Regions from separate parts of the Methylophaga sp. F-2 genome, predicted to be linked through region 3. Evidence: riboswitches for the same ligand, from Rfam matches in the RefSeq annotation. Region 3 holds a riboswitch; each other region holds the start of a gene.
What was found. A riboswitch is a leader RNA that binds a small molecule or an ion and turns the genes downstream of it on or off. The one in region 3 is predicted to bind cyclic di-GMP.
Positions count from the first base shown of each region.

Region 1: another riboswitch for cyclic di-GMP. It lies ahead of AC13DA_RS06110 (VPLPA-CTERM sorting domain-containing protein); the one in region 3 lies ahead of AC13DA_RS07535 (autotransporter outer membrane beta-barrel domain-containing protein).
Region 2: another riboswitch for cyclic di-GMP. It lies ahead of AC13DA_RS08110 (hypothetical protein); the one in region 3 lies ahead of AC13DA_RS07535 (autotransporter outer membrane beta-barrel domain-containing protein).

Region 1 covers NZ_JBSXOF010000016.1:377,777-384,152, forward strand. Annotated here, with positions in the region: gene AC13DA_RS06100 (YdbL family probable chaperone protein) at 1-409, shown strand, start outside; gene rlmD (23S rRNA (uracil(1939)-C(5))-methyltransferase RlmD) at 495-1,829, shown strand; cyclic di-GMP riboswitch class I at 2,053-2,130, shown strand; gene AC13DA_RS06110 (VPLPA-CTERM sorting domain-containing protein) at 2,148-2,753, shown strand; gene AC13DA_RS06115 (DNA alkylation repair protein) at 2,807-3,916, shown strand; gene AC13DA_RS06120 (SulP family inorganic anion transporter) at 4,390-5,922, opposite strand; gene lexA (transcriptional repressor LexA) at 6,230-6,376, shown strand, end outside.
Region 2 covers NZ_JBSXOF010000018.1:225,789-232,164, forward strand. Annotated here, with positions in the region: gene AC13DA_RS08090 (CpsD/CapB family tyrosine-protein kinase) at 1-301, opposite strand, end outside; gene AC13DA_RS08095 (Wzz/FepE/Etk N-terminal domain-containing protein) at 335-2,095, opposite strand; gene AC13DA_RS08100 (hypothetical protein) at 2,120-3,310, opposite strand; gene AC13DA_RS08105 (polysaccharide biosynthesis/export family protein) at 3,329-3,880, opposite strand; gene AC13DA_RS08110 (hypothetical protein) at 4,010-4,528, opposite strand; cyclic di-GMP riboswitch class I at 4,564-4,642, opposite strand; gene AC13DA_RS08115 (hypothetical protein) at 4,827-5,315, opposite strand; cyclic di-GMP riboswitch class I at 5,353-5,438, opposite strand; gene AC13DA_RS08120 (undecaprenyl-phosphate glucose phosphotransferase) at 5,669-6,376, opposite strand, start outside.
Region 3 covers NZ_JBSXOF010000018.1:102,495-108,870, reverse strand. Annotated here, with positions in the region: gene AC13DA_RS07550 (autotransporter domain-containing protein) at 1-762, shown strand, start outside; gene AC13DA_RS07545 (helix-turn-helix domain-containing protein) at 928-1,902, shown strand; gene AC13DA_RS07540 (alpha/beta hydrolase) at 1,899-2,735, opposite strand; cyclic di-GMP riboswitch class I at 2,905-2,984, shown strand; gene AC13DA_RS07535 (autotransporter outer membrane beta-barrel domain-containing protein) at 3,004-4,383, shown strand; gene AC13DA_RS07530 (hypothetical protein) at 4,505-5,983, opposite strand; gene recC (exodeoxyribonuclease V subunit gamma) at 6,275-6,376, shown strand, end outside.

The sequences.
Region 1 (6,376 bases), on a different contig from region 3:
CAGGCTGCCACTGGCTATGTCTGTGTTGAACTGGATGGTACCGCAGGCTGAAGCGGCAGGTGCGGATATTAATATCAATTCACCCGCTATCAATGCATTACAGTCGAATATGAAAACACGCCATGAAAGTTTGAAGCCTTTCTATAATAGTGGTGCGATAGGGTTAACTGATGATGGTTTTATTACTCTACGTGATGCCAAGTCTGTACCGTTAAAAGACCGTAACCAGTTAAATAGTCTGATTGCCGCCGAAAATAATGATCGTAAAGCGCTCTATGCTGAAATCGCCAGAGCAAACGGGCATCCGGAATGGCAAGATGATATCCAACAAACCTTCGCACAGCGCTGGATTAGTAATGCAGCAAAAGGCTGGTGGTATCAGCAAGGTGGTAGCTGGAAACAAAAATAAATACAGCAGATTGATTATAATAATGACGTCCAGTGGCGTGAAAGCGTCACTGGACTTTTTATTTTTCAGAGATAAGAGATAAAAGATGGCAAGACGTAGCCGCAGACAAAGAATACCGCAAGAACCCGTTACAGCAGAGATTGAGTCGTTATCACACGATGGTAGAGGCATCGCTCGAATTGAAGGTAAAACCGTTTTTGTGGATGGCGCCTTAGCCGGAGAAAAAGTGAACTTTCAATATAGCCGGGTTCACAAAAAATATGATGAGGCACGCACGGTAGAAGTATTGTCTGGCGCGGATGATCGCGTAGCAGCAAAATGTCAGCATTTTAGTATTTGTGGTGGCTGCAGTTTGATGCATATGTCACCTGAAGCACAGTTGGCTCATAAACAAGCCACATTGGCTGAACACTTCACTCACTTTGGTAACTTAAATCCTGAACAATGGTTAGCGCCTTTAACCGGTCCATTATGGGGATATCGTCGTAAAGCACGTTTAGGCGTGAAGTATGTCGCGAAAAAAGAACAGGTTCTGGTCGGTTTCAGAGAAAAGTCTTCACCTTATATTGCCATGCTAGAGCAATGTGAGGTCTTAGATCCTCGCGTGGGTCATCGTTTAACGGATTTAGCGTCATTAATTGCTGGGCTTGAAGCCTATAATCGTATCGCTCAGATTGAAGTGGCGATGGATGATGAGCATGTGGCGTTAGTTTTTCGCAATCTTGATGCATTATCTGAGACGGATAAAAATGCATTGATTCGCTTTGGTCAAAGCAATAATTTATGGATCTATCAGCAACCGGGTGGTCCGGATACGGTCTCCTTATTATGGCCTGAGTCAGCTCAGCTCAGTTATGCGCCGGAAGCAGGGTTGAACTTACAGTTTGATCCGAGCGATTTTACTCAGGTGAATGCCGGTATTAATGAAAAAATGATCCAGCGAGCCATGAACTTACTGGACGTACAAGCTGATGATCGTATTCTGGATCTATTCTGTGGCTTAGGTAACTTCACTTTACCTTTAGCTAGACGCGTTAATGAAGTGGTTGGTGTCGAAGGTGATGCGGCTCTGGTGCAACACGCTAAAAATAATGCACAACTTAATGGCTTAAAGAATGCTGAGTTTGAACTGGCCGATCTGACACAAACCGAGCTCAAAGATTATCCTTGGGCGGAAAAAGGCTTTAATAAAATTCTGCTCGATCCGCCCAGAAGTGGGGCGTTTGAAGTTTTACATCAACTCGCTGCATTAGGTGCTGAGCGCCTGGTGTATGTGTCTTGTAATCCGGCGACATTGGCACGTGATGCGGGTGAGCTGGTGAATCAGCATGGCTATATTATGGAAGCAGCAGGCATTATGGATATGTTTCCTCACACAACACACGTTGAGTCGATAGCCGTTTTTACAAAAAAACGTTAAAAATTTTATAACTAGTACCAAGGTACAATTGTCCTGATCAAAACTAAGGTAATACAATGCATCGCACTGGGAGTTATTCCCATGTTTTTATCAAATATTAAGGGTGGTATTTGATAAAAAAGTCTGTAGATGGCTGATTAATTTTACGTTTTAGTACCAAAGTACAATTGTTCAGCTAATGACGAATCACTAATATGTATTCTGCAGGTAGTGATTGCATATTGAACAGTTAAGCCAACCTTGGTGTGAGCCATGTGACGGAAAGCCACGGATCTTTTTTAAAGATGGCCGGGTTGCATAGTAAATAAGGATAATTCTATGAAATTTTACAAATCGGCTATGTTAGTAGCTGCTATGTTGCTAGGTTTTTCAAGTGTTGCTTCAGCAACGTTTTATCATGGTGGGCATCATCATGGAGGTTGTGGTAATGATGGTTCAACATGTGATAACCCTCAAGCTTATTCAACGACATTAAACGCTAAAGTAACTAACGAAGATCATGATTACTGGGGAACTTTCTGGGACTCTTCAGAGGCGTATATGAGCTTTGAAGCCATCAATGAGCCTACTTTAGAAATTACTTCGGCTACTTTATCAGTTAAATCAAATGCCAACGGTTCATGGTTCTCTGATGGTTTATGGACATTAGATAATTATTTCCCATACCTGACATACGTTGGTAAATTAGATGGTGGCGTTGATGTATTTCAACTAAGTTCAAACTTATTTGACGAAGTGCTTGCTGGTATCACCTTCAAAGCTATTTTTGATAAAATAAAAGAAGATGTTTTCTGGGCTGAATTAACAGTGGATGGTACATACTGCCCACCTGTAAGTGAAGTACCTGTTCCAGCAGCATTATGGTTATTTGGTTCTGGTTTGATGGGCTTTACAGCGATGCGCAGACGTAAAAAAACTGCCTAAGCTAAGACAGAATACCGTATGATAAAAGCCGCGATTCCATCGCGGCTTTTTTTATGGCTGAACAACTCAAAAATAAACTCAATACTGCAGCAGTTCATGAGCTAGGTTCACTGATTCATTCAGTGTGGCCAGACTTTGCTGTGACAGATTTTATTCAGACGGCCTCACTCAAACTGGATGAGCTGGAACTCAAAGCACGTGCAGACTATCTTGCTAAGAGTTTGCATGTCTACCTGCCTGATGATTATGTCGATGCGATAGCTATTCTGTTACAGGCTGCTGAATACCTTAGAGAAGAACAGTTTTCTGGTTGGGCACATTATTTAGCCTGGCCATTAATTGACTATGTCGCTATATATGGCATCAACCACCTCCATGTTTCTTTTGCTGCATTAGAAAAATTAACCCCATTATTTACCAGCGAGTTTGCCATTCGGTTTTTTCTGTTGGCGCATTTTGAAGAAACCTATTTGCAAATGCTGCAGTGGGCTGAACATGAGAATGAACATATCAGGCGATTAGCCTCTGAAGGCATTCGACCACGTTTACCTTGGGCACCACAATTAACTGATTTACGTGATGACCCAACACCAATATGGCCGATTCTTGAGAAGTTAAAAGGTGATCACAGCCTCTATGTCAGGCGTTCTGTTGCTAATAACATCAATGATATTAGTAAGGATCATCCTCAAATGGTGATTGATATTTGTTCAGAGTGGAAACAAGCAGCTTCACAAAACATAAACTGGGTGATTCGCCATGGTTTACGGAGTTTGGTGAAACAGGGAAATGCTGATGTTTATCCGCTGTTAGGTTTTAGTCAGTCGGTGGATATTGAACAGCCATTACTTCGTCTTTCCCATAGCCGATTATTATTAGGGCAGACGCTGGTGCTGGATTTTCGTTTACGAAGCAAGCAGGCGCAGTATGTAGTACTAGACTACCGGATACGTTTTGTTGGGGCTGCTGGAAAAATGACGAGAGAAAAAGTCTTTAAATGGAAAAATATACGTTTAGCAGAAGGCGAATATCTCCACATGCAAAAACGACATACTTTACAGAAGATATCGACCAGAAAATATTACCCGGGCATACACGAGGTTGAGTGCCTATTGAATGGCCAGTGTATTGCCCGGGCGAGTTTTGAGTTGCTTATGCCCTAAAGGCATTAAGACATGATAAGGCCATAGGCAACCAAGGCAAGCCAAGCAACTGACATCACACAAATTAATGCGGCAAAGTTATCATGAATATAGTGTTCAATTTTTTCCATCATCGTCTCCTCACTGAGAATATTGTGCTGTTTTAAAACAGCGTGAGGTTATTATTCGCCTGGCACAGATATTAGGCATTGACCTAGATCAAAAATGAATAACTTGTCGAATGAAAATAAATTTGGACATAAAAAAAGCCAGTCGATGACTGGCTTTTTAACGATACCGCTGATCGGCTTAGTTGTTATATAGGCCGAAAGCAATCAGTGACAACCAAAAAACAGTAAAGCCAAGAATAATATGTGGAAATTTTTCTATCAGCAGTTTATCAATTTTTTTTAACATGTTTTTTTCTCGTAGTTCAATAGGTTATACAATTTTTAGCTTATTATTATGGGCTTAAGATAGCAGTTATTTCACTTTTATGCCAGCTTATCATCAGCAATATGATAGTGCGGATCTTCCATCACATTCACTTCAATCAGATCAGCTGCATTGTTGAGTAATTGTTTACACTCTTCACTTAAATGCCTTAAATGCAGCGTTTTTCCAGCTTTGATGTAACGTTCTGCCAGTGAGTCAATCGCTTCAATGGCTGAATGGTCGTAAACGCGCGAGTTTTTGAAATCAAGAATGATGTCGTCAGCATCATCATTTTTCGGATCAAATAAGTCATTGAAGTTACGGACTGAGCTAAAGAATAATGGCCCGTTCAATTCATGAACGATAGAACCTTGTTCATTTTTATAACTTTTCAGATAAATGTGTTTGGCGTGTTGCCATGCAAATACCAGCGCCGACATGATAATGCCAGTAATTACCGCGATAGCCAGATCAGTAAAGACGGTAATAACGGCGACGGAAATACCGATAATGGCATCAGGTAATGGGATACGTCCAAGCAAACGGAAACTGGCCCATTCAAACGTACCTAATACCACCATAAACATGACGCCTGTCAAAGCCGCAATCGGAATGATTTCGATAAGTGGCGATGCAAACAGAATAAAGCACAACAAAAACAGCGCGGCAGAGATACCGGATAATCGACCACGGCCGCCGGAGTTAATATTGATCATACTTTGACCAATCATCGCACAACCGCCCATACCACCAAAAAATCCTGTGACTGTATTCGCCACACCTTGGCCAATACATTCTTTATTGGGGCGGCCAGTGGTTTCTGTGATTTCATCAATGAGAGTGAGGGTTAGTAAGGACTCTGTTAAACCAATAAACGCTAAGATAAAGGAGTAGGGGGCAATAATCAGTAATGTTTCCAAGTTGAAGGGGACCATCGGAATACTGAACTCTGGAAGGCCGCCGGCAATAGAAGCTATATCACCTACATTACGAATATCAAGATGCAGACCAATTGCCACTAACGTGACAACAATAATAGCGGCTAAAGATGAGGGGAAGGCTTTGGTCAGTTTGGGTAAGAAATAGCTGATAGCCATCGTTAAAGCGACCAGACCTAACATCCACCATAGCGGCTCACCAGACAACCATTGTTCTTCACCATTTTCGCCTGTGACTTTGAATGATTTGAGCTGGGCAAGGAAAATCACCATGGCCAGTCCGTTTACAAATCCGAGCATGACCGGTAATGGTACGATACGAATAAATTTCCCCAGCCGGAATATGCCTGCCAGGATTTGTAAAACGCCCATTAAAATCACGGTAGCAAACAAATATTCAACACCGTGCTGTGCAACCAACGCCACCATGACAACAGCTAAAGCCCCTGTCGCGCCTGAAATCATACCTGGACGGCCACCGATAGCGGCTGTAATTAAACCCACAAGAAACGCGGCATATAATCCGACTAACGGTTCAACACCTGCGACAAAAGCAAAAGCAACGGCTTCTGGCACCAGGGCTAAAGCAACAGTGAGCCCGGACAGCACATCATTTTTTATGTTCTGTGGACGTTTTAGTAACAGATTAAACATAGAATCCCTTTATAAACCAAACTGAGCTATGACTCATACACACCATGCATGGCAGGTGTTAGACGTTATTTATTTTGATTTTGACTGAGTCATGAGAGGTAAGCCTTCGATGAGGAAAGGCTTGAAAAGGCAGTAATTATCGCTGAAACACCCGGTTAAGTCTAGTTTTTGACTAAATTTACTCCTTTAATAACAAAGAGCTAAGCGCATATTTTTGTTGGGGAAATTATTAAAAATAATACTTGCTCAAACGGAATAAATTCTCTATATTTTCTCTTCTCAATATTTTCTCTAAAAGGAAGAGATGATGCTGACTGAACGTGAACAAGATACTTTGGATTTTATTCGTCATTATATTGATGAACAGGGACGTTCACCGTTAGTTTCTGAGATTGCCAAAGGCTTAGGGATTAAGTCTCAAGGTACCACTCACCGCTATATTCAGGCATTAGTG
Region 2 (6,376 bases), 120 kb from region 3:
TTGTCTGCCAATCATTCTGACGCATTTTCTGCAAAACCTGGGTACGCAACATCCTGAAGACAGCGGATTGTGGATTATTGTAATGTCCAGCGATGACTCTATTGTTTTCTAAAACACTTTGAGGCGTTTTAACGACTTTTGTTTGCGTATATTCAATATTCTGTAGAGGTGGCGCTAGCGGATCTTCGGGAAAAGATGTCTTTTCCTGTGTCTCCGTTTGAATGACTGTGTTATCTGGTTCGACCTCGATCCCCGCATGCTTCTGCTTGGCTTTATCTAAGGCTTTTTGAATTCTATCCATTCTTATTTCCTACTCAGAAGTATAACGTCACGATTACAGCAAGCTGACTTTACGCATCAACCGATACCAGAGCACTTCGAGATTAATGACATAAAAATGTATTGCAATGATTGAAATTATCGTGAGGATGATAGCCACTATAATCCAGCGGTTTCTTAATGTTTTCCTACGAGCAAGCTCTCTGGTGGTCGTAATCATCGGAATCACAACAAGTGGCGATTTCCCCACTATATGGGCCACCTGTGTGTAGCCTCTGACACCACCAAAAAACATCTCAACTAAAAATGCCAACCCAAGCCCTACACCTACTGATGCGCCTAATCCCAACACTAACAATTTTGGTCTGTTGGGCTTTTCGGCTTTTGATGGAACCGCAGGAGGTTCAATCAAGGTAAAGCTTTCACCTTTATTTTCAGACTCAAGATTTTGAGCCAGCTCAGCCTGTAACTGCTTAGAGCGTAACTCACGATATTTTGCGACAGTATTCTCATGATCACGTGTCAGCTCATCATAAGCGCGTTGTACTTGGTATGTTTCAGATACCCGACGCTCAAACTCGGCCAGTTTGGTTTTAATTTCTTCTTGCCTGCTACGAAGCCTAGACACCTCATTCTCAGTAGAGTCAATTTTTGACTTAAGCTGTACATAGGCTGGGTTCAATCGGTCATTAGATGATTTTGTTTCAGCAGGCTGACTATCTGCTTTTTTAAGGCGCTCCTCAAGACTGGCAATTTTATTTTTTTGCGCTTTTATATCAGGATGACTATCAGCATATTTTTCACTTAGAGTATTCAACTCCGTTTTAGCCTGTTCTAATTCAGTCTGAATCACTTGAGCATCATTGCCCGTGACACCTAATTCTTTTTCTAACGCATCAATTTGTCGCTTGACTCTTACCACATCAGGATGAGTTGGCTCATACTTTGATAATAAGGTGCTATATTCAATTCTTAATTGTTCTAGCCTCACTTCAGAACTGCTTGGTTCATTCGAACTGCTTGCTGTCACACCTAAAGGCAAATACATCGGGACAGTTGAAAGTTGCAAACTCAGAGTCGTGATTTGATCTTTTAATAGTAATATTTCGTTTTGATTGGAGGTTTGTTCATCTCCTAATCTTTGAATCATTGAAAGGTTGTACTGTAATAACTCTGGTAAGCTGCCACTGTAGCGGTCTTTAAATTCTGCAATTTGTTTTTCCAGTTCACGCACCTTTGCCTGAAACTTATCCCCTTCTTCTTTCAGGAAGTCTTTCGTTTCTGCCGCACGATCTGTTCGGGCTTTGACGTTTTCATTCAAAAACTCAGTAACCAGCTCATTCGCGACCTGTTGTGCTTTTTGGGGCGATTTATCCATAAACGAGACGGTAAAAGCGATACTGGCTCTTTTAGCACGACCACTCACTGGATCAGTAACATTCGCCTGGACTAAATCCACACTGACATTGGACTTAAACAACTCTACAATAGTAGAAGTAGCTGCCGTTTTTTGACGTTCAGGCCTGTATAGATCATATTTACTGACCATCTCCATCACTCTGGAAGTCGTCATCAATCGTTGTTTGATGACTTCGATACGTTGGTCAGCATAACTTGTGACGGTTGAACGAACTAAATCATTTGGAATTTCTTGTGATTCAATCAGGATGGTGCCCTGAGATTTATAGGTGGCAGGGAGTGAAAATACCACTATAAATGTCGCTATGGCTAACAACGTAGCAGGAATAATAACCCAAATCTTCCTGCGCCAGAGAAGATTAAGATAATCCCCTAAGCCTTTTACTTCTTCTTCCATTTATTATTGCTCTTTGCTGTAGATTTAGCGAGAAAAACGAATTCCATCCCAATTGTAGTCGATGTTGAATGAAAGCGCATTGCTGTCGACATCCTTGCCATCTGACTCATCAACACTACGATATCGGTATGAAAAAACAAGTGCCCAGTCTTCAGCTAGTTTCCACGATAGACTGGGTGAAAAATCAATGTATTTTGTCTCTGTACTATCTAAATCATCGGCGCTGCGATATTTACGATAGCTTGCTGATAAACTTCCAGAAACTTTCTCGGTAAAGCTCCTCCGATATGTGAACGTATAGGCATCCTGTTCATTTACATCACCTTCACTTGATGGCGTTAATGAGCGACTTGCTGAAAATGTGTAACTATTTAACTCATCTTCTCTTGTTGTACTGATTGAGTAATTTAAACCTGAACTTTGATCAGATGTTTGCGGACCAATTGCAGGGTTATTTTCGCTATCCAAATAACGTGCACCCAATAAACCATTTACTGACCAAAGTTCAGACAATTGATATTCACTTGTGAGTCCTAATGAGTAAGAGTCGTATTCATTATCCAGTCTGTCAGACTCAGCTTGATAGTTAACATAACTGACTGACAAACCCGCGTTTAACCGTTCTGTATATTGATGTTGCCAGGCCAGGTTAAGACTAGCCGTTTCATTATCTGTTAGGTTAGACGATGAACCCAGTATAGTGTTATTGCTTCCTGAATCTGACTGTTTTCGAGTTTGGTATGAGAAGCTAGAACTTATTGTGTCTAATTCCGTCAATCTGTAGCTATATGATGGCGAGATACTTTTCGTAATTGTGGTGGATGTGTTACTAAAATCGGCCGTATCTTCTTCTGCAATATCGCGTGATTCACGTTCTGCATAATTTAAATTGAGACCATAGGTACTTCTCTCATTAGCATAAGAGGTACTAAAACTGGCGAAGGGATTTTCTTTATCGAGGTCTTTTAGATCTTGATATCTGCTTATTCTATAACCTAAACGAACTTCTGATGTTGAGTTTTCTAATGATCGCGTTAAGCTTAGTGTAGGATCAATATTTAAACTGAAATCATCTAATCTATCTTCACGAAGTAGCTCATTATCGTCATATTTAAACTTAGGATCAGCCTGTGCATTAAATACCCATTCTGCTGCTGATGCTGTATTTATCAGCAGGCAAGGCAATAATAGCGGAATATATTTTCTCATGGACATGTGTCTCGGCTATTTTGCTTAAGGTACGATAATAACGTCGCCACTTTCCAATGTAATGTTGGTATTTAGTGCTTTGCCTTTTTTTATCTCTGCATATTTCACGGGTAAGACTTGTTGCTTAGCCCCATCTCTGCGAAGCACGATAATGTTGTTTTCTTCTGCATAAGGCGATAAACCACCGGCTAAACTTAGCGCTTGCATGGCGTCTAACGGTTGATTCATCACAAAAGAGCCTGGGTTGAGTACTTTCCCTAAAATATGAACTCTATTACCTTCAACATTTGTGACAGAGACCGTAACAACCGGATCTGCCAGGTATTCACTGAGTTTTTTAGTTAATTCTTCTTCAACTTCTGCCACCGTTTTTTCTTTAGCGACAACTTCGCCTGCTAAAGGAAAGGTGATAACTCCATCAGGCAGGACCGTTACTTGTTTTTGCAAAGACTCTTCATTCCATACTGAAATGTCTAAGACGTCGCCTGAATTCAATAAATAGCGTTCTGCAGCAAACGTCGTTGAAGAAAATAGAGAAAAAAGTGCAACAAAAAGTACAAGGAAGCGCTTAAGCATGAGGGAAAATCCTTATCTATAATTAACATTCAAAATTGATATTAACACTCTATTTTTCAAAAAAAAAGGGAGCTTTTGCTCCCTTTCAATTTGTAACAGTTAAGTTACTGTTAACTTAAATCTTAGTTCTTATGCAGCAACTGCTGATTTTCTTCTAAGCCCTAAGAAACCTAATAAGGCCGGAGCAAACAAGAATAATGCGGCTGGTACTGGTACAGCAGATACTGATACATCATATTTCAAAATGTTAGATGCAGCATCAATAATATCTAAACCGTAGAAAACGTTCGCAGCTAAAAATGCAGTGAAACTAAAATCACCAGTGATAACAAAGGTTTGTGCACCTGGTAAGTAACTGCCGTTAGGGCCGGTGATTTCTCCGAATTTTACTGTTGCGCCTGTTAAAGCTGTGAATGGATTGAAAGACCATTCAATTTTCACGTTGGTAGCTGTATCAGAGGTAAGATCAAATTGTGAATACCAGTTACCAACCTCACCTACAGTACCACCAGCGAGTACAGTACTGTTGTTATTTACATCAACAGATTGTGTTGCGCCACTTGATCCGATACCAGTAAGAGTCAATGTTGCAGCATTGACACCAACCGAAAACATGAGAGCTACTAAAAATAGCATCGCCTTTTTCATAATAAACTTCCTTATGCATAAGTTGAAAAAACAAGCAATGCAACCCAGCCATCTTTAAATTAAAGATCTGTGGCTTTCCGACCCCGCCTCACGACGAGTTTGGCTTTTGTTAAATTACCATATCCATAAGATATGATAATCACCTATCTGACTTTTTCAGATGAGTGAATGATATGGAGCATTGTCCACCCGTGTCTATTGTACCTTGGTACAATTTTGCTATTGGAATTTAAAATCAATTCGCTAATGGATATAAAAAAGGGAGCCTAAGCTCCCTTTTTTATCAAAAACATTGTTTTTATGCTGCAACAGCTGTTTTTCTACGCAGACCCAAAAAGCCTAATAAAGCAGGGGCAAACAAGAATAATGCAGCTGGAACAGGTACTGCAGATACTGAAACGTCATATTTAACTACGCCTGATGTCGCATCAATGATACTCAGGATGTAGCTAGTACCTGCTGTCAACATAGCTGTGAAGCTGAAGTCTTCAGTAATTGCATATGACACAGTGTCACCCAATGTACCAAAAACTAATGTTGCACCTTTAATTGCAGGGTTAAATGACCATGCGATTACAACAGGTGTATCTGTATCAGTTGTGAGTGAAAATGCTGAACTCCAAGTACTTTTTGAAGAAACAGTACCACTACCTAACACAACAGACCCAGAGGTAACATCAGCACTTTGACTTGCGATAGTTGAACCAGCTTCAGTCAGAGATAACGTCGCTGCGTTAACACTTACTGAAAACAATAAAGCTACGATAAATAGCATCGCTTTTTTCATAATAATTTCCTTATGCATAAGAATTCGAAAAAACAAGCAATGCAACCCAGCCATCTTTAAATGTAGATTTAAAGATCTGTGGCTTTCCGACCCCGCCTCACAGCGAGTTTGGCTTTAATTACACAACATCAAACACGCCGACATTGTGTAAGACCATATTATGATCTTGCTACAAAGCCATCACCGTTGATGTCTATTGTTCTGATTGCTATTAAGATATTTAAGATAACTAGTATTATCTAGTGTATATGCTTTACACCGATACCTTAACAGTATGGATATGATACTGTGTCTCAAGGTAAGTAACAAGTATATTTAGTAAGTAACATTACTAATTAAAACTAAACAGACAATTAGTAGGCGTTTTTACCGACAAACCCTTTGAACAGTGTTAAAAAAATAATCTCAAGATCTAGTAATAGCGACCAGTTCTGAATATATTTGAGATCATAATGCACACGTCCCTGCATTTTATCCAACGTATCTGTTTCCCCTCTAAAACCATTAATTTGTGCTAATCCGGTAATGCCCGGTTTAACTTTATGTCTCAGCATATATCCCTGAATCTGTGCACGATATTGCTCATTATGTGCTACAGCATGTGGCCGTGGACCAACGATGGACATCGACCCACCCAGAGAATTAAAAAATTGTGGAAGCTCGTCAAGAGACGTTCTACGCAGGAAACCACCAAAAGGGGTAATTCGGCTGTCATTCTTCTGAGCTTGTGTGACCTTTTCACCATCTTCCGTGACAGTCATTGTACGGAATTTCCATACTTTAATTTTTTCACCATCCACGCCATAACGTGTCTGTTTGAAAAATACAGGACCTTTAGATGTGAACTTCACCCCAGCTGCAATAATTAACATGGGTATAGCGATAATTGCCAGGATAATAATACTGAGAATAATATCCTCTAATCGTTTCAATATACTGTCGATACCAGCAAAGGGCGTTTCATAAACTGAAATAGCCGTGATGCCCTGATAATCCACCCAACGTGAATTGAGAAGATTGAACGTGAACAAGTCTGGTACTAAGTATACTGATGCCGTGCT
Region 3 (6,376 bases):
TATGATGCCGACTCTTACGGTTTTGTGGTGGGGATGGATGGTGATGTCAGCCAATCTAGCCGTTTAGGTCTTGCTTTGTCATATATGAACACCCGCGTTGATGGTAATGGCTTGTCATCCGGTAATAAAGCCGATATTGATGCCTATCAGTTGATTGCCTACGGTAGCCACGACTTAGCCCAGTTTGAAAATGTGGAACTGAACTGGCAAGCCGATGTGGGCATGAATAAAAACGACAGCAAACGCCAAATTAGTTTTATTGGCCGTACTGCTGAATCAGATTACGATAGCTACACCGCCCATATCGGTGTCGGCGTTGGCAAACGTTTTGAGCTGAATGAAAACAGTACGGTAATGCCAAGCATTCGTGCCGATTATGCGTATATCCGTGATGAAAGTTATACAGAAAAAGGCGCAGGGGCGATTAGTCTTGATGTGGATAGTGTGCACACCGAGGAATTTATCTTAATGGCACAAACTGATATCGACCACCAGTTAAATGATAAGACCACCTTACTAGCGAATATGGGTATCGGTTATGACCTCATCAATGACGATACCAGTATGACGGCATCGTATACCGGTGGTGGTACTGCCTTCACAACAGAAGGTATTGACCCTTCACCGTGGTTAGCCAGAGCCGGTGTTGGTGCCACCGTTAACATAAATGACTACACCGATATCACGGCTCAATATGATGTTGAAGGTCGTGAAGACTTTTTAAATCAAACGGCTTCTGTGAAATTACGTTTGTCGTTCTAAGCTAATTTTTGTCTGAAATAAGAAACGCCTCAGCAGTGATCTGTTGAGGCGTTTTGTTTGTTTTATATGCCATAAGTAATTGAATTAAGGTATATTCATTGGCTACCTTCTTTTATGGCTTTTTCTTCGAATGCTTAGTTCATATACCTGTGCCAACACATTAACATGATACCGACACAAGCTCTTGTGTATTGTGATCAGCCTTTGTTTGATGCTTATGAACAGCAGCTTGTACAAGACTGGTTACCGATTGAGATTAACCAGTTATCCGCAGGTCAGTTTTATGGGCACTACCGTGAAGTGGGTAATGAGGCGTTCAGAGTGGTGTTCGAGCAGCAAAATCAGGTAGTACATAAACGCGCCATCATCGAAAAAGACTTTTGTACCATCTCCTTCGAACGTACCACACAAAATCAGGTACGAGTATCTGAATATAATGCCTTTGAGAATTCACTATTTTTCTTGCCAGCTAATGTTGAAGTCGATATCCAGGCTGAGGGAAATGCTGAAACGGTTTATTTTCGATTTGAACAGTCGGTTTTACTTGAGTCTGCCAGAGCCATGAATCCACGGCAGTGGGAAATGCCTGTGGACAGTGTTTTAGTATTTGATGGTGTAAATCGACAACCGTTAGAGTTGTTTACTGATTACCTTTATCAATTATCAGCGATGTCTTCGGATGACGGTCAGCCAGAGCAGCAAAAACATTTAAATACTTCTGTGATGGAACATGTGCTGCTATCTTTAGATTCATCCTTACTTTTTGATGGGCAAGAAACTGATGTCGTGGCACGGCGAAGAGCGGCTAAATCAGTGAGATTAGCTATCGACTATATTCACGCTAAGCTGGACAGTCATATTTGCCCAACCATTATCGATATTTGTAAAGATGTCTGTATCAGTCAGCGTAACTTGCAATATCACTTTAAAAAAGTAATGGGCATCACCCCTAATGCCTACCTTTATCGCTTGAGATTAAATCGAGTGCGATCCCAATTACTCAGGCCTACAGATATTAATATGACGGTGACGCAAGTAGCCAGCGACTGGCACTTTTGGCATTTAGGGCGGTTTTCTAATGATTATCTACAGTTATTCGGCGAGCTACCGTCAGCGACATTACGTCGTGCATTTAATTAAGGGGCAGATTTCTTAGCGGCAGATATTTCCTGCAATAGCTCTGGCCAGTGCTCAACCCAGCAGCAATGATGAGTCATACCGGTGATTACTCTTACAGTGGGGCGTTTTGATTGAGGAAAATGTTGCTGGTATGCATTAGCCACAGCAACGGGCATGATCTTATCTTCACTCCCCACAAAATGAATTTGTGGAATGGCCTGTAATGAAGGCCACTGGTCTGCTGGATTTAATGAGCCTGTTAACGGTGAAATATGCTGTAATGTCGTCCAGTAATCAGTATCAATATTACCTGCCACAGTGACTAACTGAGAAACATCGTCTCGCTTAGCCGCTAATAACGTCGCGACAGCACCCCCACCAGAGTAACCAATAAGCCGTAAAGAAGAAGCCTGATATTGGGCTTTTAACTTATCCACGGCTTGATTCATCGCTTGTAATACCTCAGGAGAAAAGCGGGCTGAAGTCCACAGATGCTGTTCACAGCCTCCAGACCACACATATTGGCATGGGCGGGCCAGATAGACGGCATGGTTATCGAGGAGTGCGAGCTTGAGTGTTAATGGATCGATAGGGGTCGGATCTGAAGACTTTTTTCGTCGACTCAACCAGGCTAAACCATCACCTTCTATGTAAATGGTTAACTCTTTGGACGGTGAGATTTTTTCAGGGATAAAGCTTTGCAAGTTAAATGAGGCTGTAGTGATGATCTGGGATTGCCAGCCATTGAGCTGAGCTAAACGAACTGCCGTATCAGTGCGGTTTTGTGTGGTGGGTATGGATGAGCAGGCCTGTAATATCAAAAAAAGCAGGCAAATAAAGTAACGAAAAACCAAAATAGCTATCCCTTATTATTCCATCTTAGGTATGTGAAAGCACATCATATACGAGTCAGAAAATATTATCCTTAATGCCCGTCTCTCATTAATTTATACGTTTGCGAAAATCGGATAGTGCCGTTGTAGCTGTCTCTATATCATCAATCCTGGCTGGGTTGGATGCCCATATCATTATTGCCAAACTCAGCGTGAGCTGAGGACGGAAAGCTACAGACCTTAAGCTCTTAAGGTGGCTGAGTTACATAGACCGAGAGAGACTCAGAACATGCATACTCAATTTCTAAAACGTTCTTTATTCACGACCTTATTTACATCATCACTCCTATTAAGCGCTGCCGCCAGTGCTGATGGTGTTTTATCTGGAATAAACACTTCGCCTTTAACGATTGATGATGCCACGACAAGCATTGTGTCCGGAACACAGTTTCAAAATGATAGTGAGTTGTCAGTGATAGGCTGGCCTTTTTCTGTAGATCCTGTTTTAGCTAATCAGGGTACCTTTATTAATAATGGTACTTTTTATGGTAAATACAGTGATTTAAATAATTCTGGCATCTTGCTAAACACGGGAAGCCTGACCACGCATGTCAGTGATTTGAATAATGCAGCAAGTGGTCAGATTACCAATACAGGCTATATAGAGAATAAAAGTGGCAGATGGATCAATGATGGCCAAATTGATAATCAGGCTGAATTTCTGAATCAGGGCACCTTTAGCAATAACGGACAGTTGACCAATAACGATATTCTCACCAATACCGGTACTTTATCGAGTTACAGAGGCGGGACTGTTACTAATAATGGCATTTTGACCAACAGCCGGGCGGGTAAATTAAATAACTACATTGATTCTACCCTGGTGAATAATGGCACGCTGAATAATGAGGGCACATTCACTAACGCAGGTCGCTTAATTAATCAGGGTTCAATGACGAATAACTATGTCTTGACCAATGCTATTAATGACACCGTGGTGAACAATGGTGTGATGACGAATAATAAATCGATATATAACCAGAACGCCTTCGTTAACACTGGCACGTTTATTAATAATGAAAAAGCGAAATTGGTCGGTAGTGGTGCCTGGGGTGGTGATTACACTCAAACCGCAGGTCAAACCATCAATAATGGTGTCATGAGCCAAACCAGCGTCAATATTAATGGGGGTAACTTGTCAGGAACCGGCACCATTAACAGCCATGTGACGGTAAATGGTACCGGGTATGACAACTATGCCAGTCTGACCGCTGGTAACTCTATCGGTACGATGACGATTAATGGTAATTACACGCAAGGTGAATTTGGTTCGATGGTTGTGGAGTTTGATGAAACGCACTCCGATCTGCTGGATATTTCGGGTGTCGCTTCACTAGCTGGTTTATTAAGCTTTGAGTTTATTGGTGATGATGTGCAAGAAGGTACATTTAACTTCCTGACCTTTGCCAGCATTGTCGGTAGTTTTGACAGCATTATTTTACCGGCGATAAGTGGTTTTAATTTTGAAGTGGTATTTGGCGATACCTTTGCGAATCTTGTTGTAAGTCAGGCTGTGAACGCTGTGCCTATTCCTGCCGCATTTTTCTTGTTGGCACCGGTCTTATTCGGCTTTTTGGGTTTGCGTCGTAATGCGAGTTTAGTTGCATAAACATCACATATAAAGTTAAGCAAAACCGATAAAATTCAGGGCCAGTTTAAACATCTTTTTTCGTGTTTAAACTGGCCCTGAATACTGCTTATGCTGCTGTCAGTGTTTAACCATAACTGAACTAGGCCGCTTTAGAACCTGTAAGACGTGAACGACCCGCCCACATGCCAATCAGACCAAAAGCAAACAATGGCAGTGCTGCAGGTAATGGTACGGCACTAGGGTTAGAGAACTGGCTGGCAAGATACTCAGTAGAGAACATGCCATCACCAAAACCCCATGATGAGAAGTTTTTGAACTTGCCTGATAACAGCTCGCCACTATCGACGCCTAATGACAGGTAGACAAGTGCATCTGATATTTCAAATGACAAAATATCTGATAGATCAAAGTCCTTGAAGATAATGCTGTTATTACCCAAGCTGCCATCGAAGATACCTGAACTCAGCTCACCTGTGGCAGTGAGTCCGTCAACGATCACCATATCGTCACCGCTACCGAACATCACATCACCGATAATTTCACTGTTACCTGTCAGTGTCAGGCTGCTGTTACCTTGATTGGGCGCAAAATGGATAGCTGTGCCTGAACGACCGACTAAAGTACCACTGTTGGTGACGGTAACTTCAGAAGTACTGGCATCATCCGAACCAATGGCATGAACGCCTTCGATGTAACCCTCGTTGATGATGGTCAGTGGACCGGCTGTGCGAACATCACCTACATTCGGTTCGAAAAGTGGATCAATATCAATACCATTACCCCCATTTAAAGGGTCACTTTCTGTACCGGTTGAAACAATCACACCAGTAGCATGGTTGTGTACTTTGCCTTCGTCGATGTCGATACCGTCATCGGTGCCCAAAATCACACCATAGTTATCTGCGGTGCCACTGGCAAATTGCACACCATCTTCATCATCCGTGGCGCCAGTATTTGTCCAGGTTTTTGTTGCTGCGTTCCATGACAAACCATTCAGGGCGATGGTGCCGTGATTTTCAAGGGTGAAGTCTTCGCGTGCTTCAACCACTTCTTCATTACCACGTAATGTCCCGTAGTTAATGACTGTTGTGCCTGCACCACGACTCTGAATAGCACGACCTTTTTCACTCTCGATCTGACCATAGTTAGTAATGTGTGCATTTTTCAGTTCGGTGTCATCATCTAATCTTACGGCTTGATTTTCAGCGAAGATTTGTCCTGTTTCACGATTAATTAAGGTGAAATTGCTTGCTTTGTCCTGCAGACGAATACCGCGATCACCACCAATAATCATGCCTGAGTTATCAATGGTCAGGTTGGCGCCTTTAGCGCGAATAGCATCATCATCGCCGCTTTCGATAAGGCCATAGTTATAGACAGTCTGGTTTGACCCTTTCAATTGCACAGGTCGATCTTTTTCATCGACGATTTCTGCACCATTTTCAACGGTCACTGATAAATTATCACGCTTGTCATCAATATTATTGCTGTCAGCTGAAGTACAAGTCAGGGTAGGGGAGCCAGTTGTACCACCGGCAACACAATCTTCTGCTAGCACGGGTGCGTTGTATAAAGCGGTTAATATCGAAGCAATCAGTAGTTTGTGTGTATGTTTCACGTTAACTCCAAGTCAGGTAATAGAGATGACGCTCAAGATAATGATGGATTATGACAATGTGATGAATTTTCAAAATAATGTGAGGTATGCCACAAACAAACATCATAGAAAATGCTATGCAAGCTCGAATGGGCGCGATGACCTGAGGCTTGGCTGTTCAGCTGTTTTCTATAAAGCAGATAAGCCCTGATTTTTAATGGTGTTAGCTTCAGCCGTTGCTCTGACATTCAAAGCAGTTTGTTTCAACCGCAACATCCCGTAATATGTGGCTTTTGACGTGAAGGAATCCACATGCTGAAGATGGTTTACAGTAATGACAGCAGACAACTGGCTGCCTGGCTTGCTGAACAACTTCAGTCCGCGCCGCTCAGTCCGTTTGAGCAGGAAAATATT